3 regions of the Mesorhizobium sp. WSM4829 genome follow, and region 3 is predicted to be linked to each of the others. Evidence: predicted binding sites of a transcription regulator. Region 3 holds the regulator's gene; each other region holds the start of a gene.
The links. Region 3 encodes PhoB, which activates phosphate uptake and scavenging genes when phosphate is short. Its sites were predicted from a motif close to TGTCATNNANCTGTCAT; they were not measured.
Positions count from the first base shown of each region.

Region 1: the regulator PhoB is predicted to act here: its motif matches at 4,875-4,891, upstream of AC0L17_RS12815 (RNA degradosome polyphosphate kinase).
Region 2: the regulator PhoB is predicted to act here: its motif matches at 5,724-5,740, upstream of AC0L17_RS00705 (PhoX family protein).

Region 1 covers NZ_JBVVQJ010000010.1:155,519-165,746, forward strand. Annotated here, with positions in the region: gene AC0L17_RS12785 (amino acid ABC transporter permease) at 1-334, shown strand, start outside; gene AC0L17_RS12790 (amino acid ABC transporter permease) at 339-1,496, shown strand; gene AC0L17_RS12795 (amino acid ABC transporter ATP-binding protein) at 1,518-2,321, shown strand; gene AC0L17_RS12800 (TIGR02117 family protein) at 2,460-3,128, shown strand; gene AC0L17_RS12805 (FAD-dependent monooxygenase) at 3,213-4,439, opposite strand; gene AC0L17_RS12810 (zinc-finger domain-containing protein) at 4,455-4,700, opposite strand; gene AC0L17_RS12815 (RNA degradosome polyphosphate kinase) at 5,054-7,255, shown strand; gene ppx (exopolyphosphatase) at 7,255-8,790, shown strand; gene AC0L17_RS12825 (DoxX family protein) at 8,855-9,277, opposite strand; gene AC0L17_RS12830 (DoxX family protein) at 9,425-9,859, opposite strand; gene fumC (class II fumarate hydratase) at 9,983-10,228, opposite strand, start outside.
Region 2 covers NZ_JBVVQJ010000001.1:168,320-178,547, forward strand. Annotated here, with positions in the region: gene AC0L17_RS00670 (CerR family C-terminal domain-containing protein) at 1-581, opposite strand, end outside; gene AC0L17_RS00675 (CYTH domain-containing protein) at 673-1,146, shown strand; gene AC0L17_RS00680 (CHAD domain-containing protein) at 1,143-2,090, shown strand; gene AC0L17_RS00685 (SulP family inorganic anion transporter) at 2,136-3,857, opposite strand; gene AC0L17_RS00690 (helix-turn-helix domain-containing protein) at 3,980-4,249, opposite strand; gene AC0L17_RS00695 (phosphatase PAP2 family protein) at 4,447-5,148, opposite strand; gene AC0L17_RS00700 (hypothetical protein) at 5,265-5,603, opposite strand; gene AC0L17_RS00705 (PhoX family protein) at 5,809-7,797, shown strand; gene AC0L17_RS00710 (GNAT family N-acetyltransferase) at 7,888-8,568, opposite strand; gene AC0L17_RS00715 (MarR family winged helix-turn-helix transcriptional regulator) at 8,552-9,055, opposite strand; gene AC0L17_RS00720 (ABC transporter permease) at 9,218-9,979, opposite strand; gene AC0L17_RS00725 (ABC transporter ATP-binding protein) at 9,976-10,228, opposite strand, start outside.
Region 3 covers NZ_JBVVQJ010000006.1:161,887-172,114, reverse strand. Annotated here, with positions in the region: gene AC0L17_RS08470 (hypothetical protein) at 1-224, opposite strand, end outside; gene AC0L17_RS08465 (hypothetical protein) at 771-986, opposite strand; gene AC0L17_RS08460 (hypothetical protein) at 1,288-1,614, opposite strand; gene AC0L17_RS08455 (PstS family phosphate ABC transporter substrate-binding protein) at 2,429-3,433, shown strand; gene pstC (phosphate ABC transporter permease subunit PstC) at 3,553-4,941, shown strand; gene pstA (phosphate ABC transporter permease PstA) at 4,934-6,547, shown strand; gene pstB (phosphate ABC transporter ATP-binding protein PstB) at 6,560-7,375, shown strand; gene phoU (phosphate signaling complex protein PhoU) at 7,411-8,118, shown strand; gene phoB (phosphate regulon transcriptional regulator PhoB) at 8,135-8,824, shown strand; gene AC0L17_RS08425 (ROK family protein) at 8,945-10,192, opposite strand.

The sequences.
Region 1 (10,228 bases), on a different contig from region 3:
CGGCATCATGGGCGTCAATAAGGGTCAGACCGAGGCAGCTGGTGCGCTCGGGCTGCGGCCGGGATCGATCCTGCGGCTTGTCGTCATTCCGCAAGCCATGCGGATCGTCATTCCGCCGCTGACCAGCCAATATCTGAACCTGACCAAAAACTCGTCGCTGGCCATCGCCATCGGCTACCCGGATCTGACGGCGACGACCGGCACGGTGCTGAACCAGACCGGTCAGGCTATCGAGTGCGTGCTGATCATGATGGTGGTCTATCTCGCACTCAGCCTGTTGACGTCGGCGGTCATGAACGTGGTCAACGCCAGAATGGCGCTGGTGGAGAGGTAGCGACATGCAGGAGCACGATCTTTCCTTCGTCCGCGTCGAAATGGCGCTGGCACAGTCGGCACCTGCAAGCGAGCGCGGCCTGGGCGCCTGGATACGCAAGAACCTGATTGCGTCGACCGGTGACACGATCCTGACCATCATCGGCATCGTGCTGGTCGCGATGATCCTGCCGCAACTGATCAGCTGGGCCTTCATCAACGCCCAATGGACCGGCGCGGACCGTACCTTTTGCGCCACGGCGGCACAGGGCGGCGTCCAGCCGGACGGCTGGTCCGGCGCCTGTTGGGCCTTCGTCAACGCCAAGTTCGGCCAGTTCATGTTCGGCCGCTATCCGATCGATGAGCGCTGGCGGCCGATCCTGGTCGCCATCCTGTTCGTAGCGCTTCTGGTGCCGCTGCTCATCCCGAAGGTGCCGCGCAAGGGGCTGAACGCCATCTTGTTCTTCGGGGCGCTGCCGATCTTTGCCTTCATCCTGCTGGTTGGTGGCGTGTTCGGCCTGCCGCATGTCGAAACCCCGCTATGGGGAGGGCTGCTGGTGACGCTCACCCTGTCCTTCGTCGGTATTGCCGTGTCGCTGCCGCTCGGCATCGTGCTGGCGCTCGGCCGGCGCTCGAAGATGCCGATCGTCAAGATGCTGTGCGTCATCTTTATCGAGACGGTGCGCGGCATCCCGCTGATCACCGTGCTGTTCATGGCCAGCGTCATGCTGCCGCTGTTCCTGCCGGCCGGCGTCAGCTTTGACAAGTTCCTGCGCGCGCTGATCGGTGTTTCGCTGTTTGCCGCTGCCTATATGGCCGAAGTGGTGCGGGGCGGCCTGCAGGCGATCCCCAAGGGCCAGTATGAGGGTGCGGATTCGCTCGGCCTCGGTTACTGGCAGAAAATGGGCCTGATCGTGCTGCCGCAGGCGCTGAAGCTGGTCATTCCCGGCATCGTCAATACCTTCATTGGCATGTTCAAGGACACCAGCCTGGTCTCGATCATCTCGATGTTCGACTTGCTCGGCGTCGTCAAACAGAATTTTAACGACCCCAACTGGGCAACGCCGCAAACGGCCAGGTCCGGCCTGGTGTTCGCTGCCTTCGTCTTCTGGCTGTTCTGTTTCGGCATGTCGCGCTATTCGATGTTCACGGAACGCCGGCTCGACACCGGCCACAAGCGCTAAGAACAAAAAAGGGAACCTTCCATGACAATAGAAAATGCAGTCAGTGCGGAAGAGATCAAGGTCAATGCCGCCAAGATGCAGGTTTCCACCACCGATGTCGCCATCGACATCATCGCCATGCACAAATGGTACGGCGAATTCCATGTGCTGAAGGACATCAACCTGAAGGTGATGCGCGGCGAGCGCATCGTCATTTGCGGCCCTTCGGGCTCGGGCAAATCGACGATGATCCGCTGCATCAACCGGCTGGAAGAGCACCAGAAGGGCAAGATCATCGTCGACGGCAAGGAATTGACCAACGATCTCAAGAAGATCGACGAGGTGCGCCGCGAGGTCGGCATGGTGTTCCAGCATTTCAACCTGTTCCCGCATTTGACCATCCTGGAAAACTGCACGCTGGCGCCGATCTGGGTGCGCAAGACGCCGAAGAAGCAGGCCGAGGAAATCGCCATGCACTTCCTCACGCGCGTCAAGATTCCGGAACAGGCCAACAAATATCCCGGCCAGCTTTCCGGCGGCCAGCAGCAGCGCGTCGCCATCGCCCGCTCGTTGTGCATGAATCCGCGCATCATGCTGTTCGACGAGCCGACCTCGGCGCTCGATCCCGAAATGATCAAGGAAGTGCTGGAGACGATGGTTGGCCTCGCCGAAGAGGGTATGACCATGCTCTGCGTCACCCACGAGATGGGCTTTGCACGCAAGGTCGCCAACCGGGTGATCTTCATGGACCAGGGCCAGATCGTCGAGCAGAACACGCCAGCCGAGTTCTTCGACAATCCGCGCCACGAGCGCACAAAACTGTTCCTGTCGCAAATCCTGCACTGATTGCTCTCACGCGAATCAAAAGAGCCCGGCCGAACCCCGCCGGGCTCTTTTGCGTCTGAGCCGTCAGCAGGCGATTGCGCCCCGATTGCGAGCCCGTCCCTCATGAAAAAGCCGTCCCTCGTGAAAAGGCCGTCCCTCGTGAAAAAGCTTGGACGTTTTCTCGCCATTCTGGTGGTGGCAATCGTGCTTGCCGTGGTTCTGGGCACATTCATTCCACGGCCGCTCTTGCCGGCGGCCGCCGCCGATCCCGCCGCCACCAGGCACGTCGTGGTGCTGAAAAATCCGATCCACACCGACATCGCCATCCCGGTCGATGACGACGTGCGCAAGCGCTTCCATTTCCTGGTCGGTGGCGGCATTCCGGCCGACATGGCTGGGGTCCGCTACATCGTCTTCGGCTGGGGAGGCCGCGCCTTCTATCTGGAGACGCCGACCTGGTCGGAACTGAAGGCGGCGCCGGTGATGAAGGCGCTGACATTGGACGCATCGGTGATGCATGTCGATGTCGCCGGCAACATTGTCGAGCCGCACCCCGACGTCGCCGGCTTCGACATCAGCGAGCAGCGTTTTGCAGCGCTGCTCGACTTCATCGCGGCGAGTTTCCAGCAAGGGCCGAACGGTCCGATCCTGATCGAGAATGCCGCTTATTCCAGGTTCGACCGCTTCTACGAAGCCAACGGCCATTTCAATGCGCTGGCTGGCTGCAACACCTGGACAGCGGCGGCTCTGCGTATCGCCGGCCTGCGGACAGGCTGGTGGAATCCGCTGCCGGCCTCACTCGACCTGTCGATGCGGATTTATAATTGATGCTCCGGGTAATCAGCGCCTCATTCCGGCGCGCCCCCCTCTGTCCTGCCGGACAGAGAGGGGCGCTGTCCCGCCAACCGGCTTTCATTGCCGATCGCCATCCGGCGGCCGCCAGCCATAGAGCCAGTCGAGATCGGCCGCGAGCTTTTCCGGCGAGCGCCACTTCAGGAACAGGTTGCGCGAGACGGCCACCGGCCCCGCTGCATGCCAAGCGAGCCGGTTGACCGCCCCGCGGCGGGCGACCTTGGCGATGCGCGGGCGGCGCATCTTCTCCCAGGCGGCAAGCGCGCCCCACGGATCGGCGGGCGCGGCAGCGACAAAGCCGGCAAGGGTTGCTGCATCCTCGATCGCCATCGCCGCCCCCTGCGCCGCGAACGGCGTCATTGCATGCGCCGCATCGCCGATCAGCGCGATGCCGGCGGGGGTCGTCCATGGCTGTGCCTGGTCGACTGTATGGATCGGCCACGCGGACCACGGGCCGGCATCCTCGACAAGCCGGGCCAGCGCTGCCGCCGTGCCACGCATGGCGCCGACGAGGATATTGGGATCGGCGTGGCCCGACCAGCGCTCGGCGATGACCTCGCCCCTGGTGAAGGCAGCCAGGTTGAACGCCATGCCGTTGCTGACTGGATAGGCGACGAGGTGGAAGCCGGGATGCAGGAAGGTGGTCACGCAATTGGCGGCGCCGACCGCCGCAAGGGCTTCTCCTGCGACACTGCCTGCACTGATCGTAGCGCGCCAGGCAAGCTCGCCCGAAAACCGGCTTTTGGCCGCAAACCCGCCAAAAGCCCGGATCGCCGACCAGACGCCGTCGGCGCCGATCAGCAGAAAGCCGCCAGCTTCGACTGTCTTGCCGGCAATCTCGACTGTTGCCGTGGCATGGCGCGGTCCTGTGGCGATGCCGCCGACGCGCGCGCCGGTGACGAGACTGATGTCCGGCTGTTCGGCAAGGCGCGCCATCAGCGCGTCTTGCAGATCAGCCCGATGAGCGACGAGATAAGGCGCCTGCCAGCGCCTTTCGGCCGCTTCGCCAAGCGGCACCCGCGCCAGCTCATGCAGCGTGGCGGCGTCCTTGAGCACGACCGCCTCCGGCCGCACCGCCGCCGGCAACAGCCGGTCGAGCACGCCGAGCTGGCGAAGGATGCGCGTCGCGTTGGGTGAGAGCTGGATGCCGGCGCCGGCCGCTTCGAGGCGCGGCGCCTGTTCGAACAGCCGCACCAGATAGCCGCGCTCGGAAAACGCCAGTGCCGCGGTCAGTCCGGCGACGCCGGCTCCGGCGATAACGACCTGCCGGGACCGGGTGTCGTCCATCGGATGGTGTGCGCGTCAGGCGGCCTGGTGGATATAGAGGCATCCGGCAGGCTGCGTTTCCGTCGCCTTCAGCTTTGGCGAATAGCGATAAAGCGTCGAGCAATAGGGGCAGACCTTTTCATTGTCGTCGCCCATGTCGAGAAACACATGCGGATGGTCGAAAGGCGGGTTGGCGCCGGTGCACATGAATTCCTTGACGCCGATGTCGATCGCCGGATAACCCGCATCGTTCTGGAAATGGGGAATGGAACCGCCTGCCATCGTCGTCTCCTATATTTGCCGCATGACCCCGGATCATGTGCAAAATCAAAATCTACCGCGACCCTGGCGCGTCCAAAGGACGCGCCGCACTGCAGCCTGGATTCGCGTCCAAAGGACGCGCCGCGCTGTACCTGGATTGCATCTGGATCATAAGCAGTCTCTTTGCAAGATCGATGAAATCAAACTGTCGTAAAAGCCTGTCACAGGATAAGCTAAGCCGGTTAAGGCATGGCCCCGAAACCTAATTCGGTTTTGCTGGGGATCATGCGTAGCTTAAGTGGCGGGAGCGTCCTTTTGCGCGTCCGCAAAGACGCGCGACGCTGTGGCCAGCGGGTGCGAAACGAGCAGGAACCATGAACGAACTAAAGCCGGTGCAGAGCGAATTCACCACTGTCGAGGTGGCGAGCCCAGAGGGCGGCAACCCGGATCGGTTCGTCAACCGCGAGTTTTCCTGGCTGCAATTCAACCGCCGCGTCCTCGAAGAATCGCTGAACGCCAACCATCCGCTGCTCGAGCGGGTCCGCTTCCTGTCGATTTCGGCCGCCAATCTCGACGAGTTCTTCATGGTCCGTGTCGCCGGTCTCGCCGGCCAGGTTCGCGAAGGCATCACGCTGAAGAGCGCGGACGGCCGCACCCCCGAACAACAGCTGGAACAATTGCTGCGCGAGGTCGAGCGCCTGCAGGAGGACCAACAGAACAGCCTATCCGCTCTGATGCTGCTGCTCGACAAGGAAGGCATCGAGAGCATCAGCCGCGATGGGCTGACCAAGGACGAGAAGACCTGGCTCGAGGATCATTTCCAGGAGCAGGTGTTTCCGGTGCTCACACCGCTGTCGATCGACCCGGCGCATCCGTTCCCGTTCATTCCCAATCTCGGCTTCTCGATGGCGCTGCAACTGCGCCACCGCAGGAATGGCGAGGAGATGAGCGCGCTGTTGCGTCTGCCGGTGGCGCTGAAGCGCTTCATCCGCTTGCCTGACCGCAAGCATCATGTCCGCTTCATTCCGCTGGAAGAGGCGGTCGGCCTCTATATCGGCAAGCTGTTCCCCGGCTACGAGGTCAAGGGCTCCGGTACGTTCCGCATCATCCGCGACAGTGACATCGAGGTCGAGGAGGAGTCCGAGGATCTCGTGCGCCTGTTCGAGACGGCGCTGAAACGGCGTCGCCGCGGCTCGGTCATCCGCATCGAATTCGACAAGCTGATGCCGGCCGAACTGCGCGAGTTCGTCGCCGGCGAGCTTGGCGTCTCGTCGAGCCGGATCAGCGTGCTCACCGGTCCGCTGGCGCTCAGCCAGATTTCCGAGATCGTCGCCATCGCCCGCGACGATCTCAAGTTCAAGCCTTACAATCCGCGCTTTCCCGAACGCATCCGCGAGCACGGCGGCGACTGTTTCGCCGCCATCCGCGAGAAGGACATCATCGTTCATCACCCCTACGAATCTTTCGACGTGGTGGTGCAGTTCCTGCGCCAGGCGATGGCCGATCCGGAAGTGGTGGCGATCAAGCAGACGCTCTATCGCACCTCGAACGACAGCCCGATCGTGCGCGCTTTGGTCGACGCGGCGGAGGCCGGCAAGTCGGTGACCGCGCTGGTCGAGCTCAAGGCGCGATTCGACGAGGAAGCCAACATCCGCTGGGCGCGCGACCTCGAGCGCGCCGGCGTTCAGGTCGTGTTCGGCTTCCTCGAACTGAAGACCCACGCGAAAATGTCGCTGGTGGTGCGGCGCGAGGACGGCAAGCTGCGCAACTATGTGCATCTCGGCACCGGCAACTACCATCCGGTCACCGCGCGCATCTACACCGACTTGTCCTTCTTCACCACCGCTCCGACGATCGCCCGCGATGTCGCCCAGCTGTTCAATTTTATCACCGGCTACGCCGAGCCGACCGAGGAGATGCGGCTGGCCATCTCGCCGTTCACGCTGCGCAAGCGCATCCTCAAGCACATTTCGGACGAGATTGGCCATGCGCTGGAGGGCAGGCCGGCCCGCATCTGGATGAAGATGAATTCGCTGGTCGACCCGATCATCATCGACGCGCTCTATGACGCCAGCCGCGCCGGCGTCGAGATCGATCTCGTCGTGCGCGGCATCTGCTGCCTGAGGCCCCAGGTGCCGGGCCTGTCGGAAAACATAAGGGTCAAGTCGATCGTCGGCCGCTTCCTCGAACACAGCCGCATCTATTGTTTCGGCAACGGCCATGGACTGCCGTCGGACGGGGCGATCGTCTACATCTCATCGGCCGATTTGATGCCGCGCAATCTCGACCGTCGCGTCGAAACCATGGTGCCGATCACCAATCCAACGGTGCATGAACAAGTCCTCGGCCAGATCATGCTGGGCAACATCATGGACAACCAGCAAAGTTTCGACGTATTGGCTGACGGAACCTCCCGGCGCGCCACGCTCGAGGAGGGCGAGGAACCGTTCAACGCGCAGGAATATTTCATGACCAATCCGAGCCTCTCCGGACGCGGCGATGCGCTGAAATCGCATGCGCCCAAGCGCATCGCGCAGTTCAAGCGCCGCAAGAAAAACGCCGCAGCGACCGGCTGATGATTTCAACGTCCCAGGGCCGGCTTCAGGACCGCCGACCGCTGTCCATCATCGACATCGGGTCGAACTCGATCCGGCTTGTCGTCTATGAGGGGCTGGCGCGCTCGCCGACCACGCTGTTCAACGAAAAGATGCTGGCCGGCCTCGGTCGCGGCATCGTCTCGACCGGAAGGCTCGATCCCGAGGCGGTGACCCGTTCGATGGAGGAGTTTCGGCGTTTCCGCGCGCTGTCCGAGCAGGCCGGCGCCGAGCATATGTATGTGCTGGCGACCGCCGCCGCCCGCGAGGCGGTCAACGGCCCCGATTTCATCCACCGCGCCGAAGATGTGCTCAAGACCGAGGTCCAGGTGCTGAGCGGGCGCCAGGAAGCCCACTATTCCGCGCTTGGCGTCATTTCCGGCTTCCACCCGGCCAACGGCATCGCCGGCGACCTCGGCGGCGGCAGCCTCGAGCTGGTCGACGTCGATGGCGAGGCAATCGGCGACGGCATCACGCTGCCGCTGGGCGGCCTGCGCCTGCAGGACATGGCCAAAAACTCACTGGCCCAGGCGGCAAAGATAGCGCGCGACGAGCTCGCGAAGGCAAGGCTGCTGAAAGGCGGGCAGGGCAGGCCGTTCTATGCCGTCGGCGGCACCTGGCGAAACCTCGCTCGGCTGTACATGGAAATGACCAGCTATCCGCTGAGCGTCATGCATCATTACGAGATCGGCATCGACAGCGCTGCGAACTTCCTCAAGCAGGTCGCCAAGGGCGAGATCGAGAAGATAAGGGGTATCGAGGGAGTCTCGAAGAACCGCCGCTCGCTGCTGCCTTATGGCGCCATCGTGCTGCAGGAGATCATGACGGCGATGCAGCCGTCAAAGATCATCGTCTCGGCGTTAGGCGTGCGCGAGGGCTTTCTCTATTCGCTGCTCGACAAAGCCGAGCAGAAGGCGGATCCGCTGATCTCGGCCTCGGAGGAACTCGCCCGGCTGCGTTCGCGCTCGGTCACCCACGCGCAAGAGCTTGTCGAGTGGACGGGCAAGACCTTCGCCGCCTTCGGCATCGAGGAGACGGTCGACGAGGCGCGCTACCGCCGGGCCGCCTGCCTGCTTGCCGACATCGGCTGGCGCGCGCATCCCGAATATCGCGGCAAGCAATCGCTCAACATCATTGCCCACGCCTCCTTCATCGGCGTCGACCATCCCGGCCGCGCCTTCCTGGCGCTGGCCAACGCCTACCGTCATGATGGCGTCTTCAACGAATCGATCGCGCCGGAAATCAAGGCGCTGGCAACGCCGCGCTATATCGAGCGCGCCCGTGTGCTGGCCGCGGTGATGCGCGTCGTCTACCTGCTGACGGCGGCAATGCCGGGCGTCATGCCGCGGTTGAAATGGCAGAGGCGCGGCAATGGCGCGCTGGCGCTGGTGCTGCCGGCGTCGCTGGCCGACCTTTACGGCGAACGGCCGGCCGGGCGACTGGCGCAACTGGCGAGGGTCACCAATCGCCGGCTGGTGCTGGCGGTCGAGGGCGGCCCCACTATGCCAGCCAAGTAGTCTGGCCCAGTCAAGTAATTCGGCTCGGTCAAGTAATTCGGCTCAGTCCGGCAGCTTGTGTCGTTCAAGTCGTTTCAGCGCCGATCCGAAGCATCCGCCCGTCGATCGAGTAGGCGCCGGCGCCTGCCATTGCCAGCGCCAGAAAACCGCCCGATAGCGCGATGTCCTTCATCAGCATCTGCGAATGCATGAAGGTCAGCGTCGGATCGTCGCCGCCTTGGCCATAGTGGCCGATGAAGCCTGCCGCGATGCAGAAAGCGGCAAGCAGGAGCGCCACGATCGGCGTCTTGAGGCCGACGAGGATGAGCAGTCCGGCGATCAGCTCGAACAGCCCCGTCGCCCAGGCTGCGAGCGTCGGCAGCGGCAGGCCAAGGCTGGAAAAATAGCCCGATGTGCCGGCAATGTCGGTAAGTGCGTGAAAGCCGGACGGAACGAATAGAGCGGCGAGCAGCAGCCGCGAAAGCAGAAGCAGCGCATCGCGCGGCATTGGTCACCTCCGACGTCGGCGGCGGTTGGCTTCACCCCGACACCTCATCCTAGCAGAAAGTCCGACCGGCTGATCGACGGGCATAAACCGACAACGAAAAAGGGACGCGGAAAATTCCGCGCCCCTGCTGCAAGTTCCTGGACCGCTTCAGCCGCGCTTGGCGTCGACCGAATAGGCGCCGGCGCCCGAGGAAGCCAGCACGAGGAAGCCGCCGGCAATCGCCAGGTTCTTCATGAAGCTGATCATCTGCATCTGATCGGCCCAGCCGGTGTGGGCGACCAATCCCGTGGCGACGGTGAAGATTGCCAGCACCCAGGCGGTGATCCGGGTCTGAAAGCCGATGAGGATGGCGAGGCCGCCGAGCAGCTCGAGCAGACCGACGACAATCGCCGTCACGGTCGGCATCGGCAGACCCATGCTGCCGAAGTAACCGGCGGTGCCGGCGATCGCAGTGAGCTTGCCGAAACCGGAAAGCACGAAGATGACCGAAAGCAGGATACGGCCGAGCAGGATGCTGCCTGAGGCGTTGGAAGCGGCGTTGGAAACGGTGCCGGAACCGGCAACGGACGTGTTGGTGGACATGATGGGCTCTCTCCGGGAGGGGTTGTGGTGCCCACCCACATAGAGCAGGGCGACTGTTCACCAAAGATGCAGATTTGGTTACAGATTGTTCACCGCAGTAAAGTTTTTGCGATCAGCGCAAGATCATCCCGGATGCGTCATCTCCTCTGGCCGAACCAGGCGGTCGTAGTCGGCTTCGCTGACCAGCCCGGTGGCAAGCGCTTCCTCACGCAAGGTTGTGCCGTTCTTGTGAGCGGTCTTGGCGATCTTGGCGGCGTTGTCGTAGCCGATGGTCGGCGCCAGTGCTGTCACCAGCATCAGCGAACGGTCGAGGGCGGCCTTGATATTGTCTTCCCGCGCCTCGATGCCGACGACGCAATTGTCGGTGAA
Region 2 (10,228 bases), on a different contig from region 3:
ATGCGGCGCATCACCGCCTCGCGGCCGATGCGGAAATAGACGACCTGGCCGATCAGCGTGAACACGGTGAGTCGGGTTGCCTCGCTTTCGGCCGCCTCGCCCGTCGCCCGCTCCCAGATCAGGCAGAGCCGGCGATGCGTCGGCTCGAATACGCCGTCATAGATGCGGTCGAGTGCCGCCGTCGGATGCGACAGCTCACGCAGGACGAACTGCACGATCTCGCCGGCCTCCGGCCTTGCCACGATGAAAGCCACCATCCGCTCGAGCGCGGTGAACAGTTGTGCCCGCGCCGCTTCGGGGTCGCCCGTTTCTGGTTCGCCCGTTTCTGAATCGCTTGGCCCCTGCAGATTGCCGATCGCCTGGCCGGCAATGGTCTGGATGGTGTCGACGATATAGTCGGCCGCTGCGGTTCGAAGCCCTTCCTTGCCGCCGAAATGATAGGCGATCGAGCCGATATTGGCCCTGGCCTCAGCCGCGATCTCGCGCGTCGAGGTGCCGTCGAAACCCTGGCGTCCGAACAGTTTTAGCGCTGCGCGAACAAGAGCCGCGCGCGTCATCTCGGCGTTTGTCGGTTTGCTCATGATCCGTAGTTTAATCAATCGAATGATTTAAGTCAATAGAGGCCTATCTCCACCTTGCCAACTCCAGCCGCACGCGCTTTAGTGTGGAGCCATGGTCAAGGAAATCGAGCGCAAGTTCCTGGTCTCCGGCGATGGCTGGCGGGATCTGGTCGAAGCGGACATCCGCATTCGCCAGTTCTATCTCGTTGCCGCGCCCGACCGCTCGGTCCGCGTGCGTATCAGCGACGGCGCCTCGGCAAAGCTGACGCTCAAATTCGGCAGCAAGGCCCGCGAACGCGACGAATTCGAATATCCGATCCCTCTGGCGGATGCGGAAGAGATGCTGGCCTTCGCCATCGGTCGTGTCATCGAGAAGACACGCCACCATGTTAGGCATCGCGGCCATCTCTATGAAGTCGATGTCTTCGGCGGGATGCTCAGCGGTCTGGTGGTCGCCGAGCTTGAGACGCCGCAGGACGTGCAGGGCGAAATGCTGCCAGATTGGCTCGGCCGCGAAGTCACCGGCGAGCACAGGTTCTACAACGCGTCGCTCGCCCTTGAGGGAATTCCGGAGATCGCCGCATGAGCTATCGCATCGATCCGCGCCTGCCGTTGACTGGCGAGGTCAGGCGCATCCTCGCTGAGGAGATCGGCAAGGCGCTCGTCCATCTGGACGCGGCGCATGACAGGCCGGAGCAGGCGCTGCACAAATGCCGCAGGCGGCTGAAGAAGGTGCGTGCCTTGCTGCGCCTGGTCCGTCCCGGAGACGAAACATTTTGCAGTACCGAGAACCAATGCTACCGAGAGGTGGCTGCCCTGCTTGCCGAACCGCGAGAGGCGACCGCGCTGGTTGAAACCATCGACCGGCTGGCAAAAGACTTTCCCGAGCAAAGCGCCGGTGGCGGTCTCGATGCCGTTCGCGACACGCTGGTGGCGCGCCAGCACGAATTGCATGGTGGAGTTGGCCTTGGCGCCGCGATAGCTGCCGCGACTGCCGCTTGCGAGGATGGCATCAGCCGCATCGATACGTTAGCCTTGCCCGACCAGCCCGAACAGGCCGCCGATGTGCTTGCCGAAGGCGCCCGCATCACTCTGCGTCGCGCCAGAAAGGCGCTGGACAAGGCGGGCTCCCGCGGTGATGCCGACGATTTCCACGATCTGCGCAAGGCGGCAAAGACTCACGGCATGCATCTGTCGCTGCTTGGACGGCTGTGGCCGACGCCGATCAAGGCCCGGCGCAAGGCGGTCGACGAACTTGGCGAAAAGCTGGGCGAACTGCATGATGTATTCGTCTTGCGCACGCTTCTCGAGGCCCACGACCGGCCGCTCGGCTCTCCTCAGGAAACGCGACTGCTGAGCAAGCTGTTGAAGCGCTCGGAGAAAAGCCTGAAAAAGACCTGTCTTGCGGCGGCAGCCGATCTGTTCGGCGACAGGCCCAGGCGCTCGACAAAAAAACTCGCGCGCAAGGCGCGCACCGATCTGGCCGCCGCGCCGCACGAAGACGCCAGCGCGCCCGGCGCCGCTGCCTGACGCGGTGCTTGCGTCCGTCCGACATCGCTGACGATGAGGAGAGGGTTAGACTTCTCCCGGCGCGGCATTCTTCAACTGCGCTCGCGCGTCCCTGATCGAGGCGGCGTATGTCACCAGCGGCCGTTTGACGCCGTGGTTGATCAGCATGCGGCGTGTCTGCGGCGAAGCGCCTGATATGATGAAGCGCACGCCGGCGCGCCTCGCCTTGTGGGCAGCGCTCTCGATGACGTTGGCCGCCGTTGAATCGAAGAATGGCACGGCCGAGCAGTCGAGGATGAAGTTCTTGCGCTGGTCGGCGATGCGGTCCAGCACCGTGGCGACGGTCGAGGCGGCGCCGAAGAAGAAGGCGCCGGAAATCCGGTAAACGACGGTGTCGGCATCGCTGGCTTCGCTGGAATCGTATGCGCTGGCGGCGCCGGTTCTGTCGGCGACATCGTCCTGCACCAGTCCCTGATCCGGCTCAACCGCAATGCTCTTGGCCATGCGGTCGATGAACAGGATCGAGCCCAGCGCGAAGCCGACGACGATGCCTTCGGTGAGATCACGGAAGATGACGATCAGGAAAGTCGCCATCAGCACCAGCGCGTCACCGCGCGAGGCACGCAGCAGCGTGGCAAAGGCCTGCTTCTCGAACATGTTCCAGCACACCACCGCCAGCACGCCGGCAAGGGCTGCAAGCGGGATGTAGCTGGCCAGCGGCGCCGCCACCAGCATCAGGGCAAGCAGGAGGGCCGAGTGGATCATGCCCGAAATCGGTCCATGCGCGCCGGCCCGCACATTGGTCGCGGTGCGGGCTATGGTGCCGGTGGTGCAGATTCCGCCGAACAGGGCGGACGCGATGTTGGCGAAGCCTTGCGCCACGAGTTCGCAGTTGGAGCGGTGCCGCCTTCCTGTCATGCCGTCGGCGACCACCGCCGACAGCAGCGATTCGATCGCGCCGAGCAGCGCAAAGGCTAGGGCGTCCGGCAGGACGTCGATCATCCTGTCGAAGCTGATCGGCGGAAAGGCCGGCATTTGCAGGCTGCGCGGGATACCGCCGAAGCGCGTGCCGATCGTTTCGGCAGGCAGAGAAAACAGCGCCACGACAAGCGACGCCAGACCGATGGCGATCAGCATGGCGGGCCATTTCGGCCGCCACCGTTTCATCAGGGCAATGGCGACGATGGTCAGCAGAGCGACGAAGGTGGCGGCGAGATTGATCGTGCCGGCCGCCTCGCCGATCGCCATCAGCTTCGGCACCAGCGGTCCAGGTTCTTTGCCGGCGAGTTTCAGCCCGAACAGCTCGACGATCTGGCCGGAGAAGATGATGATGGCGATGCCGGCGGTGAAGCCGACGGTCACCGGATAAGGAATGAATTTGATGTAGGTGCCAAGCCTGAGGTAGCCGATGACGAGCAGCAAAACGCCGGCCATCATCGTCGCCAGCAGCAACCCGTCGACGCCGACCCGTGCCACGGTTGCCGCCATCAGCACGATAAAGGCGCCCGCCGGCCCGCCGATCTGGAAACGGCTGCCGCCCAGCGCCGAGACGAGGAAACCGCCAATGATGGAAGTGTAGAGCCCGCGCTCCGGAGACACGCCCGATGCGATCGCGATCGCCATCGACAGCGGCAGCGCCACGATGGCCACGGTCAGTCCGGCGATGGCATCGGCCTTGAAGTGCTCTGATGTGTAGCCTTCGCGCAGCACCGTCGCCAGCTTCGGCGTGAACAGTTCGGAAAATGTCGGCTGCGCCGGTTGATGAATTGCCCGCTGGGTTCGATGCATGGACTGCCTTCCGCTCCTGATGCATGCCGCCAAAAAGTGCACAGCGGCAACGCATAAAACCAAGCAGGCGGCGGGATCGTCGGCAGGACTGTCGGCGGTCGCCGTCGCGACTCTATTTCGGCTCAGCCTGGCGGGTTCTGCGGCACGACCGGCTTGAGGCGCACCCCCCTGCCGCCGCGCTCGCTGGCCTGGTTCTCGCCGATCAGCTCCACGCCGGCCTGGTCGAGGGCCTGGATGACCTTCATCAGAGTATCGACCACGCCCCTGACCACGCCATCGCTCGCTTCCATGCGCTGAATGGTTGGAAGCGAAACCCCGGCGCGCTCGGCGAGCGTCTTCTGATCGACGCCGGCCAGCGCCCTTGCGGCGCGCATCTGCGCGGCAGTGATCATCGGCTAAAAAACCCCCGTCTGAGTCTGCATTCCCATGTATAATACCATCATTGTGATGGTTCAACAATCATCATGCATATGTCAGACATGCACACGGCCGGTTGCATCCCGGCGGGCCTGTGCACCTGCTGGAGCAGCACGTCCCAGCCGCCGCAACGTCGAGGAGATTAGGCGCAACGTCGTTCGGAACGGGCGGTTCAGACGCCGGCGGTCTGTCCGTGCCATCGCTGGAACGCCCATGCTACCAGCCAGCACAGCATCGCCCAGGCGAAGCCGGCGCACCAGCCGGCCAGCACGTCCGATGGCCAATGAACGCCGAGATAGACGCGGCTGATGCCGACCAGCAGTGTTGTCAGCACGGCAAGTGCCAGCACGTAGATCTTGGTCGTTCGCCCAGGCAGGAAACGCGACGCCATGCTGCCCAGCGTCAAATATGTCACCGCCGACAGCATCGCATGGCCGCTTGGAAACGAAAGCGTCGCCACGTCGGCGAGATGCGAGACCAGGTCGGGGCGCGGCCGATCGATTCCGAGCTTCAGCGTGCTCGACAGGGCCTGCCCGCCCGCCACCGCGACGAAGACCAGAAACGCTGCTCCCGGCTTGTGGATCAGCAGCAGATAGACAATCACCGCCACTGTGATCAGCCCGAGCACGATGGCGCTGCCGAGGCTGGTAATGTCGCGCATCGCCCCTTCCAGCCATGGCGGTCCGATCGGATTGTCGGGCTGTCCCGCTTCACGGAAGGCGAGCATGATTTCCGTGTCGAAGGCGTGCGGCGTGGTGTCCCGCGCCACCTCCATCAGCTCCTCGAACCCCCACAGTCCGCCGGCGATGACCAGTCCGGCCAACAGCACCGGGAATTCGATCCAGTTGAGCAGCTTGTGTGCGGTATTCTTCATCGGGCCAATCGTCCTACAGCGCCGCGCGTCCTTTTGGACGCAAAGGACGCTGTAGCACTTTGATTTCGCGCATGACCCTTTCCGAAATCGTTTCCGATTTTCGGGGTCATGCGCAACTACAGTTTTTGCAGATAGGGTCCGAGCGTGATCAGCGCCACCGCTGCGACGGCGAGCACGATGCCGGTCGCCTGCAACGAATTGACGCGCTCGCCGAAGAACACCAGTGCCACCACGTTCACCGACACCAGTTGGATCACCGCCGACAGGCTGAACGACACCGACATGCCGAATTCACGGATCAGCCTCAGCATGATCAGATTGCCCGCTGAATAGAGCGCCAGAGTCAGAACGATCTTGCCGAGGCTCGGCGCCAGCCCCCATTGCTTGGCCGCCGTCGCCGCCAGCAGGAAGATCACTGTCGAAATGCCGAGCTGCCCCAGTCCCCAGAAACTCACTTTTTTGTTCCTCCCGACGCAGTGCTTGCGCGCCTGCCGCAGATCTTGTTTCGGAAGCGTCGGTCGCGGTCAAGCGGCCTGACTCAAAGACATGAAATCGGGTTGGAAATTGGTCGGCAACGTCATCAAACTGTGATCTGCTGGCGATACGCGGTCAGTCAAGCAACACGCTCCAGCCATCCCAAAGAGCCAGAGGCACGCCCCCATGACTGAACATCGCCCCGACGCCCATTTCCGCACCAGCCTGCTCGAGGAAAACGATGGGCCAGGAACCAATCCCACCGACAACCAGACGATGGGCGAAATCATCGCCGCGCGATTCTCGCGCCGTGGTTTTCTGCAGGGATCGCTCGCGGCAACCGCCATCGCCGCCACCGTCAGCCCGCTCGCGCTGATCCTCGCCGACGATGCCCGCGCCGGCGGCGGCTCGGTCTTCAGTTTCGACGAGGTCGAGGCAGGCGTCGACGACAAGCACCATGTCGCCGCCGGTTACGACGCCGACGTGCTGTTGCGCTGGGGCGATCCGCTGTTTGCCGATTCGCCGGACTTCGATCCGACAAAACAGTCGGCGCAGGCCCAGGAAAGGCAGTTTGGCTACAACAACGACTATGTCGGCTTTATCCCGATCGACGGCTCGGCCGAGCATGGCCTGCTGGTGGTCAACCATGAGTACACCAATCCGCATCTGATGTTCCCGGGCCTTGTCACCATCGTCGATGGCGAGGCCAAGCAGGCCCCGTTGAGCAAGGAACAGGTCGATATCGAGATAGCCGCGCATGGCGGCACCATCGTCGAAATTCGCAAGGTGTCAGGCAAATGGCAGGTGGTGCGCGACGGCAAGCTCAATCGCCGCATCACCGCCAACACCGAGATGGCGCTGTCCGGCCCCGTCGCCGGCCACGACCGGGTCAAGACCAGCGCCGATCCGACCGGCACCAAGGTCTTCGGCAGCATCAACAATTGTGCCGGCGGTGTCACGCCCTGGGGCACCTACATCATGGCCGAGGAAAACATACACGGCTATTTCTCGGGCGAGCTGCAGGAAGGCCACAAGGAAGCCGCCAACTACAAGCGCCTGGGGATTCCCGACGGCTCCTACGAATGGGCTGCGCATTACGACCGCTTCGACATCGGCAAGGAGCCGAACGAACCGAATCGCTTCGGCTGGGTCGTTGAGGTCGACGTCAACGATCCGACCTCGGTGCCGCGGAAGCGCACTGCCATGGGCCGTTTCAAGCATGAGGGCGCTGAATCGATCGTCGCCAAGGATGGCCGTGTGGTGTTCTACCAAGGCGACGACGAGCGTTTCGACTATGTCTACAAATTCGTCACGGCCGGCAAGTTCAACGCCGAGGACCGCGCCGCCAACATGGATCTTCTCGACGACGGCACGCTCTACGTCGCCAAATTCGCCGAGGACGGTACCCTGGAATGGCTGCCGCTCGTTCACGGCCAGGGTCCGTTGACCGCGGAGAACGGCTTTGCCGGCCAGGCCGACGTGCTGATCGGGACAAGGCTTGCCGCCGATCTTCTCGGCGCCACCAAGATGGACCGCCCCGAGGATATTCAGCCCAACCCGACGACCGGCAAGATCTACGTCATGCTGACCAACAATTCGAAGCGCAAAACGGAGCAGGTCGACGCCGCCAACCCGCGCGCCGAAAACGCTTTTGGCCACATCGTCGAGATTGTCGAGGACGGTGGCGATTTCACTGCCACCAAGGGCAAGTGGGAAATCATGTTGAAATGCGGCGATCCCTCGGTGGCCGAAGTCGGCGCTACCTTCTCGACCGCAACGACCGCCAATGGCTGGTTCGGCATGCCGGACAATTGCGCCATCGATGCGGCCGGCCGGCTCTGGGTCTCGACCGATGGCCAGGGCCCGAAGGCGACCGGCCGCACCGATGGCCTGTGGGCGGTCGACACCGAAGGCGAGGCGCGGGCGACCTCGAAGCTGTTCTTCCGCGTGCCGATCGGCGCCGAACTCTGCGGCCCGCTGTTCACGCCCGACGACCAGACCGCCTTCGTCGCGGTCCAGCATCCGGCCGATGGCGGCGAGGACTGGGAGGCTTTTGGCCGTCCCTCCTACTATGAGGACCTATCGACCCGCTGGCCTGACTTCAAGCCCGATATGCCGGTGCGGCCGTCGGTCGTCGCCATCACCAAACAGGGCGGCGGCAAGATCGCGGTCTGAATCACTGCAAGGCGCTAGCAGCGCCAAGGAAGGATTTCGTCGATACGAAATCCTTCCTTTTCCTGATGCGCGGGAATGCGCCTGATGGGCTCATTCGGCGCGCTGAACCACGGCCACGTTCATCATGCTTCTCAACCTGAAGCCAATGGACTCGTATAATCCGATGGCCGTGGTGTTGCTGGCAAAGGCGTGGAGATAGGGAACTTCGCCGCGCGCCGCTATCTGGTTTGCCACGAACAGCGACAGCAGCCTGCCCAGGCCACCGCCCCGAAATTCCGGATGTGAGCACACGCCGCTAAGTTCGGTATAGCCGGGTTGCTTCATGCGTTCGCCGGCCATCGCCGCAAGTCGGCCCTCGATCTTCACACCCCAAAAATCGCCGAGGCTCAAGGCTTCGAGCGTGAATGGGCCAGGCTTGGTGACCAATGCCAAGGCGAGCATCTCAGCTGCATCGTCTCGCGTCAGACGTTGCACGCGCTTGTCGGAGACCATCTGCAATGGCCGCTCGGCAATCATCTGAACCCCGGGCGCGGTCGAAGTCGCCGAAAGTTCCGCGGGCAGAGCAATGGCGTCCGCCTGAAGCAGGATCGCACTCTCGCCTGGGGAGACAAGTTTTCCGAGCGCCTGCAGGCTTTCCGCATCGTCCGCGGCACTGGCGGCGAAGGGAGCTATCGAGGGCCGATACCGCATGGCGAGGTCGTCACCTTGCGCGAAGGCTTGGTGTCGCGTCCGAAGCGCGCTCCACACGGGACGGTCAAGCAGGTATTTCATCGCGTGGCACTTCCGGCTTCTTTACACGACGGTCGAGAGGCGCCGCGGCGAGGCCGTCCTCGATGGCGGCCAGCTGATCAAGAAGCGGTCCAGAAAGATCCGCGCACAGATCCGCGACGGCATTCTCGATGCGCGGCCAGACGTCGTGCTTTGCAACATCGACCAGCCGCTGGCCGTGCAGGGTGAGGCAGACAATCCTGCGCCGCTGGTCATCATCCGATGGACTGACCTCGACCAGTCCCAATTCGGCCAGAAGCGACACGCTCCGCGTTACACCTGGCTGTGCGACCCCGAGGGATTGCGCCAGTTCCCCGACTGGCAGCGGGCCCAGCCTGTCGAGCGCAGCCAGCAGCGGGTACTGGCTCGACTGAACCGGCACATCGAGGCAGTCGAGCAGGCGCTGCGTATCCGCCTGCAATTGCTCGCCAATACGCTTCAGCCTGCTGCCCAGGCACAGGAAGCCAAGGGACCTTACGACGTCTTCCATAATCAACCTGCCAGCCAATTGATAACACGATATATAACATTATATGGAAATCAAGCGCCGCCATCGCACGGCCGCTTTCAAGCGTCGTCACCAGATTTGGTCGTCTTGGGTCGGGAACATCGCTCGGATGCTGGCGCTGCGTCGCCTGGGCAGGCCGTTCGGTCAGTTCCGCAGCCGGTAGCCGGTCCTGAAAATCCACGCGACGATCGCTATGCAGATAAGCAGGAAAACCACGGTCATGCCGAGGCTGATGCCGATCGAGACGTCGGACTTGCCGTAGAAGCTCCAGCGAAAGCCGCTGACCAGATAAAGGACAGGGTTGAACAGCGTCACCGTGCGCCAGGTGCCGGGCAGCATGTCGATCGAATAGAAGCTGCCGCCAAGAAAGGTAAGCGGCGTGATGATCAGCAGCGGCACCAGCTGCAGCTGCTCGAAGCTCTTCGCCCAGATGCCGATGATGAAGCCGAACAGGCTGAAGGTCACCGACGTCAGCACCAGGAAGGAGAACATCCAGAACGGATGCTCGATGGTCAGCGGCACGAACAGCGACGCGGTCCCCAGGATGATCAGGCCGAGTATGATCGACTTGGTCGCCGCACCCCCGACATAAGCGATGATGATCTCCAGATAGGACACCGGCGCCGACAGCAGTTCGTAGATCGAGCCGACGAATTTCGGGAAATAGATGGCGAAGGAGGCGTTGGAGATCGACTGCGTCAGCAGCGACAGCATGATCAGCCCCGGCACGATAAAGGCGCCGTAGCTGATGCCGTCGATCTCGGTGATGCGCGAGCCGATGGCCGAGCCGAAGACGACGAAATAGAGCGATGTCGAGATGACCGGCGAGACAATGCTCTGCAGCACGGTCCGAAAGGCGCGCGCCATTTCCATCTTGTAGATCGCCCAGACGGCTCGCAGGTTCATGCGCCCTTCCTCACCAGGTTGACGAAGATCTCCTCGAGCGAGCTGTTTTGCGTGTCGATATCGCGGAACTGGACGCCGGCCGTCTCAAGGTCGCGCAGCAGCGAGGCGACGCCCGGCCGCTCGCTCTGGTTGTCATAGGTGTAAGTCAGTCGATCACCGTCCAGCGAAAGCTCCAAAGCGTAGCGCGACAATTTCTCGGGTATGGTGGCGAGCGGGCTGCGCAATTCCAGCAACAGCCTTTTGCGGCCG
Region 3 (10,228 bases):
GTCAGCACAACGCCGACGATCCGATCGGCCTTCTCCAAGGCCAAGCCGTATTGTGGGAACTCGGCGACGGGAGGCCGCTGCGCCAAACGGGTCAGCGCCTGTATCCAGTAACTTCGGTCACGCTTCGGAAACCCCCGGCACAGGCAGTCGACCACTCCTTGCCAATCTGCTTCGCGAATTGGTCGACAGCGAACGCCAGGAGGGAGAGCGCCAAGCACGGCCATAAGTCGACTTCCAGAATAGGCTAAAGCGCGTTGCGGCTGAACGGATCCAATGCGACGCGCTTTAAGTTCTTGTTTTTATGCATGTCGTTATCGCAAAAACGCTGCGCAGCCTCGGGCCAGGCCCTGGGTCAGGCCCGAGGGCATGCTTTTGCGCGACATGCATCTTCGATATGCCTCATACGCTAACACGTTGGTGTACAACGATTAATAATATGTGCCGCATTTAAAGACGACTTTCTGCACTGATCACGAAGACGCAAATCAGATTGGCCACGACGCGTCGACGAGCGGTTCCCGTCGGTTAAGGATTCGTTAACCAAATCGCTATCTACTGGTCGGCAATTCACCTCCAACCCGTGACCACGGATGTACTGGCGCGGTCGAGGTGGAAGGAAAGGTCGGCCATGTGCCGGCCTTTTTGTCTCGAGGGCTATTGTTCCCGGGAAGCCGCGGCTTCAAGCGCAACGGCACGCTGATCGGGCCGCCGATTCAGCCAAGAATTGTTCGGTGGCGTCACCTCGAGCGATCGGACCGGTTCACCAGATATCAGTGTTGCCCGCGTCTCGCATTGACATGGCGTGCCAATTCCGGCGTCTCGAAGACGTAGTCGCTCCAGGCCGATTCCGGAATCTGACCGGCCAGATAGCATTCCAGCAAAAGACGTTGCTCAGGACTGAGAGGTCTCGGCGCGCGCTCATGGTCCAGTCTCAGCGAGTGAAGCAGATTTCTGGTCACGTCCGAGACAGTGAAGTGAATCGACATGTGTTCGGTCTCCTTTGACCATTTAGCGCATCACCCAAGAGATCGGGATCGATCTCCGCTCCGTTGCCCTTCGGTTCGGAAGGACCATGCGCCAAATCAAAACGCCACAGCGTGTGTTGTGCGTCCAAAGCGACGGGCGGCACTGCAATGGCTGTTTAACGTCGAAGGCCGGATAAGGTTCAACGCGGCTGCCGGCAACGCCGATCAGGCAGCCCGAAACCCACCAGTCAGCTCTCGGCCTGCGCGTCTGACCGAACCGCTGCGGCAGCTGCGCAGCAACGTTTTCGGGGCGGCCGGCTGGCTATTCGCAGACCATGCGGACCCGTTTCCCGGGTTGGCTGACGTTCCTGCAGGTGAGCGGTTTCGCCGGCTCGGATGACGGCGTCGGCGGTTGTTTGGCAATCCTGGCGATTTTCCTTCTCGGCGCCGCGGAGGTGCCGATTTTGCGGGCCGCCGCTGTTTCCGGCGTTTCGGGCGCCTCAGGAAAGTCATCGGTCTGCAGCAACTGCGGCTGTTCGGCTTGCGCCTGCTGCTGCGGCCGGTCCCAGAACCGCCGGACATCGAGCGGCCTTGGAATGACGACGGTGCCGTCGTAGCTGCGCGAGCAGCCGCCCCCTAGCAGCAGCATCGGGCACACGAAAAAAGGCAGGATCCGTCGCAACATCGGCAACACCCTTGCGGGATCTATAACGCGGCTTCGGTTCTACCGACAACCGTCGGAATACACTGCGGGCAAGGCTAGCGCATGACCCGCAGAATCGGAATCGATTTCGCTGGGGATCATGCGCAAAAATCAAAGTGCCGCAGCGTCCCTGGCGCGACTTTGGCGCGATTGGGGGCGGGCATGGACGATTGCCTGCCCAAGCCCATCAGCCCTAAGCCCATTAGCCCCAGGCGGCGTCTTGCTCGAAAAGGTCCGCGGACGGGGAAATCCACGCGCGGGATAGCCACGTCAGCCTGTCGGGTCCAGCCGATTCGGCGACGCGTTGCGACAAGACTATGGTGCGATCGCACCATACCAAAGCATGCGTCCGGTTGGAACAATAAGCGCATTCGAGTTCCGCTCCTCCAGTTACGGGCGGGAGCAGCGACCGCCGGCAAGAAGCAGGGTCAGATTTACCCCAACGGACCTGCTTCGGCGATGGCACGGCCATGACCTCCTTGGCCGCATGCAACGCGCTCCCGCCCGGATTTTCTTTTTCGGCGCCAGTTGTTCGCCCGTCCAGGCAAATGCCGGCCGCAATTCGCGCAAGCTGCTGATTCCAGCGGCAAACCACGGCTGTACCGGCGAGACCCGCGGCCCTTCCTTTTGACAGGGCTGTGCGGCGGTTACCGGGCTGACATCAAACTGTCATGTGACTGTAATAATCGGGGGCTATGGCCTCAGCGGGCGCCGAAGGAATGGCGCCGAGAGACCATTTTTCCGAACAGGAGCAGGCCACATGAAGAAATTCCTCCTTACGGCGTCGGCCGCGGCGCTTGCGCTCGCCGCGTCGGCTGGTTATGCCGCCGCGCGCGACCAGATTCAAATCGTTGGTTCGTCCACGGTGTTCCCCTTCACGACGGCTGTCGCTGAAAAGCTCGGCCAGAGCGGAAAGATCAAGACCCCGGTCGTTGAGTCGACTGGCACCGGCGGCGGCATGAAGCTGTTTTGCCAGGGCGTCGGCGAAAACACCGCCGACTTCACCAATGCCTCGCGCGCCATCAAGGACAGCGAGCTTAAGACCTGCAAGGCAAACGGCGTGACGCCGGTCGAAATCAAGGTCGGCTTCGACGGCATCGTTCTGGCCAACTCGAAGGCAGGGACTGTCGTCGATCTGACGAAGGAACAGGTTTTCAAGGCGCTCGCCAAGAACGTCGCTGTTGACGGCAAGGTCGTCCCCAATCCCTACAAGAACTGGTCGGATGTCGATGCATCGCTTCCCGCGACAAAAATCGAGGTGCTTGGCCCGCCGCCGACATCCGGCACGCGCGATGCGTTCGTCGAGCTCGTCATGGATGCGGCCTGCCAGGAAGAAGTGAAGGCGGCTAACGAAAAGGGCTGCGGCGAGATCCGCGAAGACGGCGCTTTTGTCGAGGCGGGCGAAAACGACAATCTGATCGTCCAGAAGCTGGAAGCCAACCCCAATGCCTTCGGCGTCTTTGGCTTCTCGTTCCTTGACCAGAACGCCGACAAGCTGCAGGGCCACAAGGTCGACGGCGTCGAGCCGACTTTCGAGAACATCGCATCCGGCGATTACGGCGTTTCCCGCTCGCTCTTTGTCTATGCCAAAAAAGAGCATGTCGGTGTCATCCCCGGCATGCAGGAGTTCATCGCCGAGTACACCTCGGATGCTGCATGGGGTCCTGATGGTTATCTGGCCGACAAGGGCCTGATCCCGCTGCCGGACGCCGAGCGCGCCAAGTCGGCCGAAAACGCCAAGGCCCTGAAGGGCATGGGCTCCTGATGTTTCGGGGTCCGAGCCTACCGCTCTGACCCCTCATATCCTAAAGCACAAAGCGCGGGATCTTAGGTCCCGTGCTTTGAGCCGGTGAATGACCGGCAGTCGAGGGGACGTCCCGAATCATGGTCGGTTATCTCGTTGTTCTTCTGGTGGTTCTGGCCGCTGCTGCCTATTGGCTCGGCCGGACCCGCGCTATTGCCAGCGTCAATGGCGACGTCGCGCGACTGCATTCGCTGCCTGGCCAGCATGGCATGTTTCTGGCGCTTTTTGCTGCCGGTCCCGCGCTGCTTGCGATCGTGTTGTGGTCGCTGGTGACGCCGGGAATTGAATCGTCGATCATTGCCGACCGCTTCGCCTCCGAGTTGTCGGGAATGGGCGTCCCGCAGGTCGAAGCTTTCATCCGCGACGCTCGCGCGATGGCCTTTGGCGGGCTTGTCGGCTTCGCCGACTCCACGAAAGAGGCGGCCGCCGCCCTCTACAAATCGGTCCATGCGACCAGCACCTGGATCATCTGGACCGTCGCACTCGTGCTTTCCGCGTCCGGATTTTACTGGGCCTATTCACGCATCGCACAGGCCTACCGGGCGCGCCACGTGGTCGAGCGCGTTCTTCGCGCATTCTTGATCGCCTGTTCGGTGGTCGCGATCCTGACGACGATCGGCATCGTCCTGTCGCTTATATTCGAGTCGCTGCGGTTCTTCCAACAGGTGCCGTTCTACAAGTTCCTGTTCGGCACGCATTGGTCGCCGCAGAGCGCCTTCACCGGCGCGGGAGCCGAGGCCGGGGCGGTCAACGAGGACATTTTTGGCATGGTGCCGCTCTTTGCCGGCACGTTGCTCATCACCTTCATCGCCATGCTGGTGGCTGCGCCTATCGGGCTGATGGCTGCGATCTACCTTTCGGATTATGCCTCCAAAAGCGTCCGCGCGGTCGCAAAGCCGGTTCTGGAAATCCTCGCCGGCATTCCGACCGTCGTCTACGGCTTCTTCGCCGCGCTGACGGTTGCGCCCTACTTCCGCGGTATCGGCGAAAGCCTGGGCCTCAACGTCGCATCTGAATCCGCGCTCGCCGCAGGCGTGGTCATGGGTATCATGATCATTCCCTTCGTTTCCTCGCTTTCCGACGATGTGATCAACGCCGTTCCGCAATCCCTGAGAGACGGTTCTGCCGGCCTCGGCGCGACCAAGTCGGAAACCATCCGCAAGGTGGTCCTTCCCGCTGCCCTTCCGGGCATCGTTTCGGCGATGCTGCTTGCCGTCAGCCGCGCAATCGGCGAAACGATGATCGTGGTCATGGCGGCGGGGCTGGCGGCAAACCTCACGGCAAATCCGCTCGAAGCGGTCACCACCGTGACCGTGCAGATCGTGACGCTGCTGGTGGGCGACCAGGAGTTCGACAGCGCCAAGACGCTGGCAGCCTTCGCACTCGGCCTGGTGCTGTTCTGCATCACGCTTACCCTCAACATCGTCGCTTTGCGCGTCGTCCAGAAATACCGAGAGCAATATGACTGATGCGATCTCGTCATTCGGCGCCGTCGGACGGCCGGTCAGCATTCATACCGACGATGCCGCGAAGGCGCGGCTGAAGGGCCGCTACCGCACGGAAAAATGGTTCAAATGGCTCGGCGCCGCAGCTGTCGCGTTGGCTGGCTTGTTCCTTGTGCTGCTCCTGTCGACGATCGTCACGCAGGCGATTCCGGCGCTGCGGCAGAACTATGTGACGCTGCCGATCGATCTTTCAGCGGCCAAGGTCGACCCGGCGAAACTCGATGAAGTGAACTACGACGCCATCGCTCAGGAAGCGCTTACGGCAAAATTTCCGGATGTGACGAGCCGCCAGGACAAGCGCCTGCTGCGCGGGCTGATTTCCACCGGCACAGGCGTGTTCCTGCGCAAGGATATTGCGGCTGATCCGGGGATGCTCGGAGGAACGGTGGACTATGCGGTTCCACTTGACGATTTTGCTGACCTCTATCTCAAGGGTTTGCTTGCCGACGTCGGTTCGGACGAAGCGATTTCGACAAGCGTCACGCCTTCGGGAACCAGCGGCGACATCGATCTGACCTTCGGCGACGATGCCATGCTGGCGCTGGCGCGCGGCCATGGTGCGACCGAGGGCGAAAACGGCATGTTTACGCTGACGAGCGGCGCGTCGTCGCTGCTGGTCGCGTTTAATGGCGGCACGGTCAAGCTGACCGCGCTGTCGCCTGCGGCCAACGGCACGGTGATCGCAAAAGGCACGGTGATCGAGGCGCTGGACAGCACGGCGCCCGCCGCGAGCGGCCAGGCATTCCTGCGCGTCATCGAGACGCCGGAAGCATCGCGAAAGATTTCGGACAAGGTGATCGTCTGGCTCGACACGCTGAAGAGCGCCGGCCTGATCGAAAGCCGGTTCAACTCGATCTTCTTCTTCACCGGCGCAAGCCGCGAGCCGGAATTGGCCGGTGTCTGGGGCGCGGTCGTCGGATCGTTCCTGACCATGATCGTAACCCTCGCCATCGCCTTCCCGATCGGCGTTTCAGCGGCGATCTATCTTGAGGAATTTGCGCCCAAGAACCGGCTGACGACGATGATCGAAGTGAATATCAACAATCTGGCGGCGGTGCCTTCGATCGTCTTCGGCCTGCTTGGACTTGCCGTATTCCTGAATTTCTTCGGCATGCCGCGCTCAGCCCCGGTGGTCGGCGGCATGGTGCTGGCGCTGATGACCCTGCCGATCATCATTATCGCCTCGCGCGCTTCGCTGCGTGCCGTGCCGCCGTCGATCCGCGAGGCGGCGCTTGGCATCGGAGCGTCCAAGGTCCAGACCGTATTCCATCACGTCCTGCCGCTGGCGATGCCGGGCATCATGACCGGCACCATCCTCGGAATGGCGCATGCGCTCGGCGAAACCGCGCCGTTGCTGATGATCGGCATGGTCGCCTTCATCGTCGACATTCCCGGCGGCTTCACCGATCCCGCAACGATCCTGCCGGTGCAGATATTCATGTGGGCGGATTTCCCGGAAGCGGGGTTCCAGCAGAAGACTTCGGCGGCGATTTTGATTTTGCTGGTGTTTTTGGTCATCATGAATGCCATCGCGGTGATACTGCGCAGGCGCTTCGAGCGGCGCTGGTAAGGAGTAGAGGATATGAACATCATGACGGAAGCCGGCGTCGAGCAGAAACTGAGCAGCGCAACCAACGCCCCTTCGATCAAGATGAAGGGCGAAAAGGTCTCCGTTCACTACGGCGAGAAGCGAGCACTGTTCGACGTCGATCTCGATGTCCGCGAGCATCAGGTGACGGCGTTGATCGGCCCATCGGGCTGCGGCAAGTCGACGTTCCTGCGTTGCCTGAACCGAATGAACGACACCATCGATATCGCGCGGGTGAGCGGCAAGATCACGCTCGACGGCGAGGATGTCTACGACCCGAAAATCGATGTCGTCGAGCTGCGAGCTCGCGTCGGCATGGTGTTCCAGAAGCCGAACCCGTTTCCGAAGTCGATCTACGAAAACGTCGCCTACGGTCCGCGCATTCACGGCCTGGCCAGGACCAAGGCCGAGTTGGACGGCATCGTCGAATCGAGCCTGAAGAAGGCCGGCCTGTTCAACGAGGTCAAGGATCGCCTGCTCGAGTCGGGAACCGGTCTGTCCGGCGGACAGCAGCAGCGTCTGTGCATTGCGCGCGCCATCGCCGTGTCGCCGGAAGTGATCCTGATGGACGAGCCCTGTTCGGCGCTCGATCCAATCGCCACCGCTCGCGTCGAGGAACTGATCGACGAACTGCGCCAGAACTATACGATCGTCATCGTTACCCATTCGATGCAGCAGGCGGCGCGCGTGTCGCAACGCACGGCGATGTTCCATCTCGGCTACCTAGTCGAGGAGGGCGCGACCGACAAGATGTTCACCAACCCCGACGACAAGCGCACCCAGGACTACATCACCGGCCGGTTCGGCTGAGCGGTCCGGCGAATTTCGAACACGAGGACAGCACCATGGGTGAACACACCGTCGCATCTTTCGACGAGGAACTGGAGCACATCGACCGGCTGATCCGCGACATGGACGAGCTCGCCGCCGCGATGGTCGCAGCCTCGATCCGCGCGTTGCTTGCGTCGGACAATGCGATGGCGCAGCGCGTCGTCTCGGACGACGCCATCATGGATGCGCGGCAGCGCGAGCTCGACGACAGCGCCATCACGCTGATCGCCAAGCGGCAGCCGATGGCGCAGGATCTGCGCGCCGTGGTTGGCGCAATCCGCATGGCGGGCGATCTCGAGCGCATCGGCGATCTGGCCAAGAACATAGCTAAGCGGGTTAGCGCAGTCGGGCAGAGCGCGACGCCGCGGAATCTGTCGCACGGTATCGATGCGATGGCGGATCTCGTTCTTGTGCAGCTGCGCGGCGTGGTCGAGCACTATGTGTCGCGCGATGCCGGCGCGTTGAAGGAACTGCGCGCCGACGACCAGAAGATCGACGTGAAATACACGGCGGTTTTTCGCGAGCTCCTGACCTACATGATGGAGGATCCGCGCAACATCACCGCCTGCACGCACCTTCTGTTCTGCGCCAAGAATCTCGAGCGTATCGGCGATCACGTCACCAACATCGCCGAAAACGCCTATTTTGTCGTGACCGGGCAGCAATTGCCGGCGGATCGCCCGAAGCTCGACGAAACGACGATGTCGGCGCCAGCGACATGACAGGAGTGACCGGCCGATGATCGCGCCGCGCATCATGGTGGTGGAGGATGAAGAGCCGCTGGGCGTCCTTCTCCGTTACAATCTTGAATCCGAAGGCTATCAGGTCGAGGTGGTGACGCGCGGCGACGAGGCCGAAATCCGGCTGCAGGAAAACGTGCCCGATCTTTTGGTGCTCGACTGGATGGTGCCGGCGGTTTCCGGCATCGAGCTTTGCCGGCGCCTTCGGGTGCGCCCCGAAACCGAGCGGCTGCCGATCATCATGCTGACCGCGCGCGGCGAGGAGAGCGACCGGGTGCGCGGCCTTTCGACCGGAGCCGACGACTATCTGGTCAAGCCGTTCTCGACACCGGAATTCATGGCCAGGGTCAAGGCGCTGCTGCGCCGCGCCAAGCCGGAAGTGCTGTCCAGCGTGCTCAAGGTCGGCGACATCATGCTCGATCGTGAATCGCACCGGGTCTATCGCAAGAAGAGCGAGATCCGGCTCGGGCCGACCGAATTCCGGCTGCTCGAATTCATGATGCGGCACCCGGGCCGGGTCTTCTCGCGCAGCCAGTTGCTCGACAATGTCTGGGGCGAGACGATCTACATCGACGAGCGCACGGTGGACGTCCATGTCGGCCGGTTGCGCAAGGCGGTCAACAATGGTCGCATGCCCGATGTCATCCGCACCATCCGCGGCGCCGGCTATGCGATCAGGGAAGACTAGCTGATACCTGCGCTTCCGGCGTACCCCAAAGTACGCTCCGCTCCGGATCTCGGAACCCACCATTCTCGACTCGGCCTGACCTGAATCTCAACACACCCCAAGTCGCGACCCGGGAATCCTTCAAGCCACGTTCTTTCCGACCGAGCCGGCTCGTGCCTGGATGCTCGGCGCGAAAATCTCCTGGTCGACGAAGCTTAGCGCCCGCATGGCGCAGCCTTCGCGGATCAGCGGCAGCTCGTTCGGCTCGGTGTCGAAGGAAATCGAACCCGAATGCTGGCCGCCGGCGGTCTGGGCGATGGCCTCGCGCAGCGCCGGCTCGATCAGGTCGAAGGCGGTAGCGCTGGCGCCGACCATGGCCACCGGCGCCGGATCGATCAGCGCAAACAGGCTGCCGAGCCCGAAGCCGAGCGCCTCGCCGGCCTTGCGGTAGGCTTCGCGCTCCGGTCCGTCCGTCTCGCGCGCCCGGGCCGCCAGTGCCCGCATCTCGGCGTCGCTGACATCGGCGACCGGCTCGGCGTTCTCGCTCAACAGCCTTGCGTTGCGCCAGATGGCGTAGTTGCCGGCATAAGCCTCGACGCAACCGCGCCGCCCGCAGCGGCAAAGCGCGCCACCCGGCCGATGGATCATGTGGCCGAATTCGCCGCCTGAGGAGTGGGTGCCGGTGAACAGCTCGCCCTTCAGCACCAGCCCCATGCCGATGCCGTGCGAGAGCAGGATGGCGATGAAGTCATCGCGGTAGCGATCCGGGTGGCGCCAGCGCAGCGCCACGGCCATCATGTTGCAGTCGTTCTCCATGATGGCCGGGATGCCGAACTCGCGTTCCAGAATGTCGGCGAAGGCGATGTTCGTCTGCGGCGTGATCGGCGACCACAACATGGCGCGCGCGTGGGAATCGGTGATGCCCTGGATCGCCAGCGCGATGCGGGCGACGCTTTGGACATCGAGGTCGGGATCTTCGAGCCGGCGCCGGACGATGGCGACACATTCGCCGATCAGCGCGTCGCGCGACATGGTCAGCGTGTCCAGCCGGCGCTGGTCCTCGGCGACCACTTGTCCGGCATAATCGATGACGGCGACCGACAGGAAATTCAGCGACAACACGACGGCCAACACCGCAGCGGCTTGCGGATTGAGGCTGAGGCCGACCTGCGGCCGGCCGCGTTTCAGCGAAACCGTCTCGCTCGCCTTGCTCTCGGCCAGGATGCCTTCCTGGATCAGGTCGGCAGAGATCGCCGATATGGTCGAATGGCTGAGGCCGGTGGTCGCGGCGATCTCGGTCCGCGACGGCTGGCCTGCCCGGCGCACGGCCGAAATCACCATCGCCCGGTTGCGCCGGCGCAGATCGTCATGACGGATTCCCACCGACATTTTTGTTTCCTCCTCATCGCCGCGGCCGCTCATGAA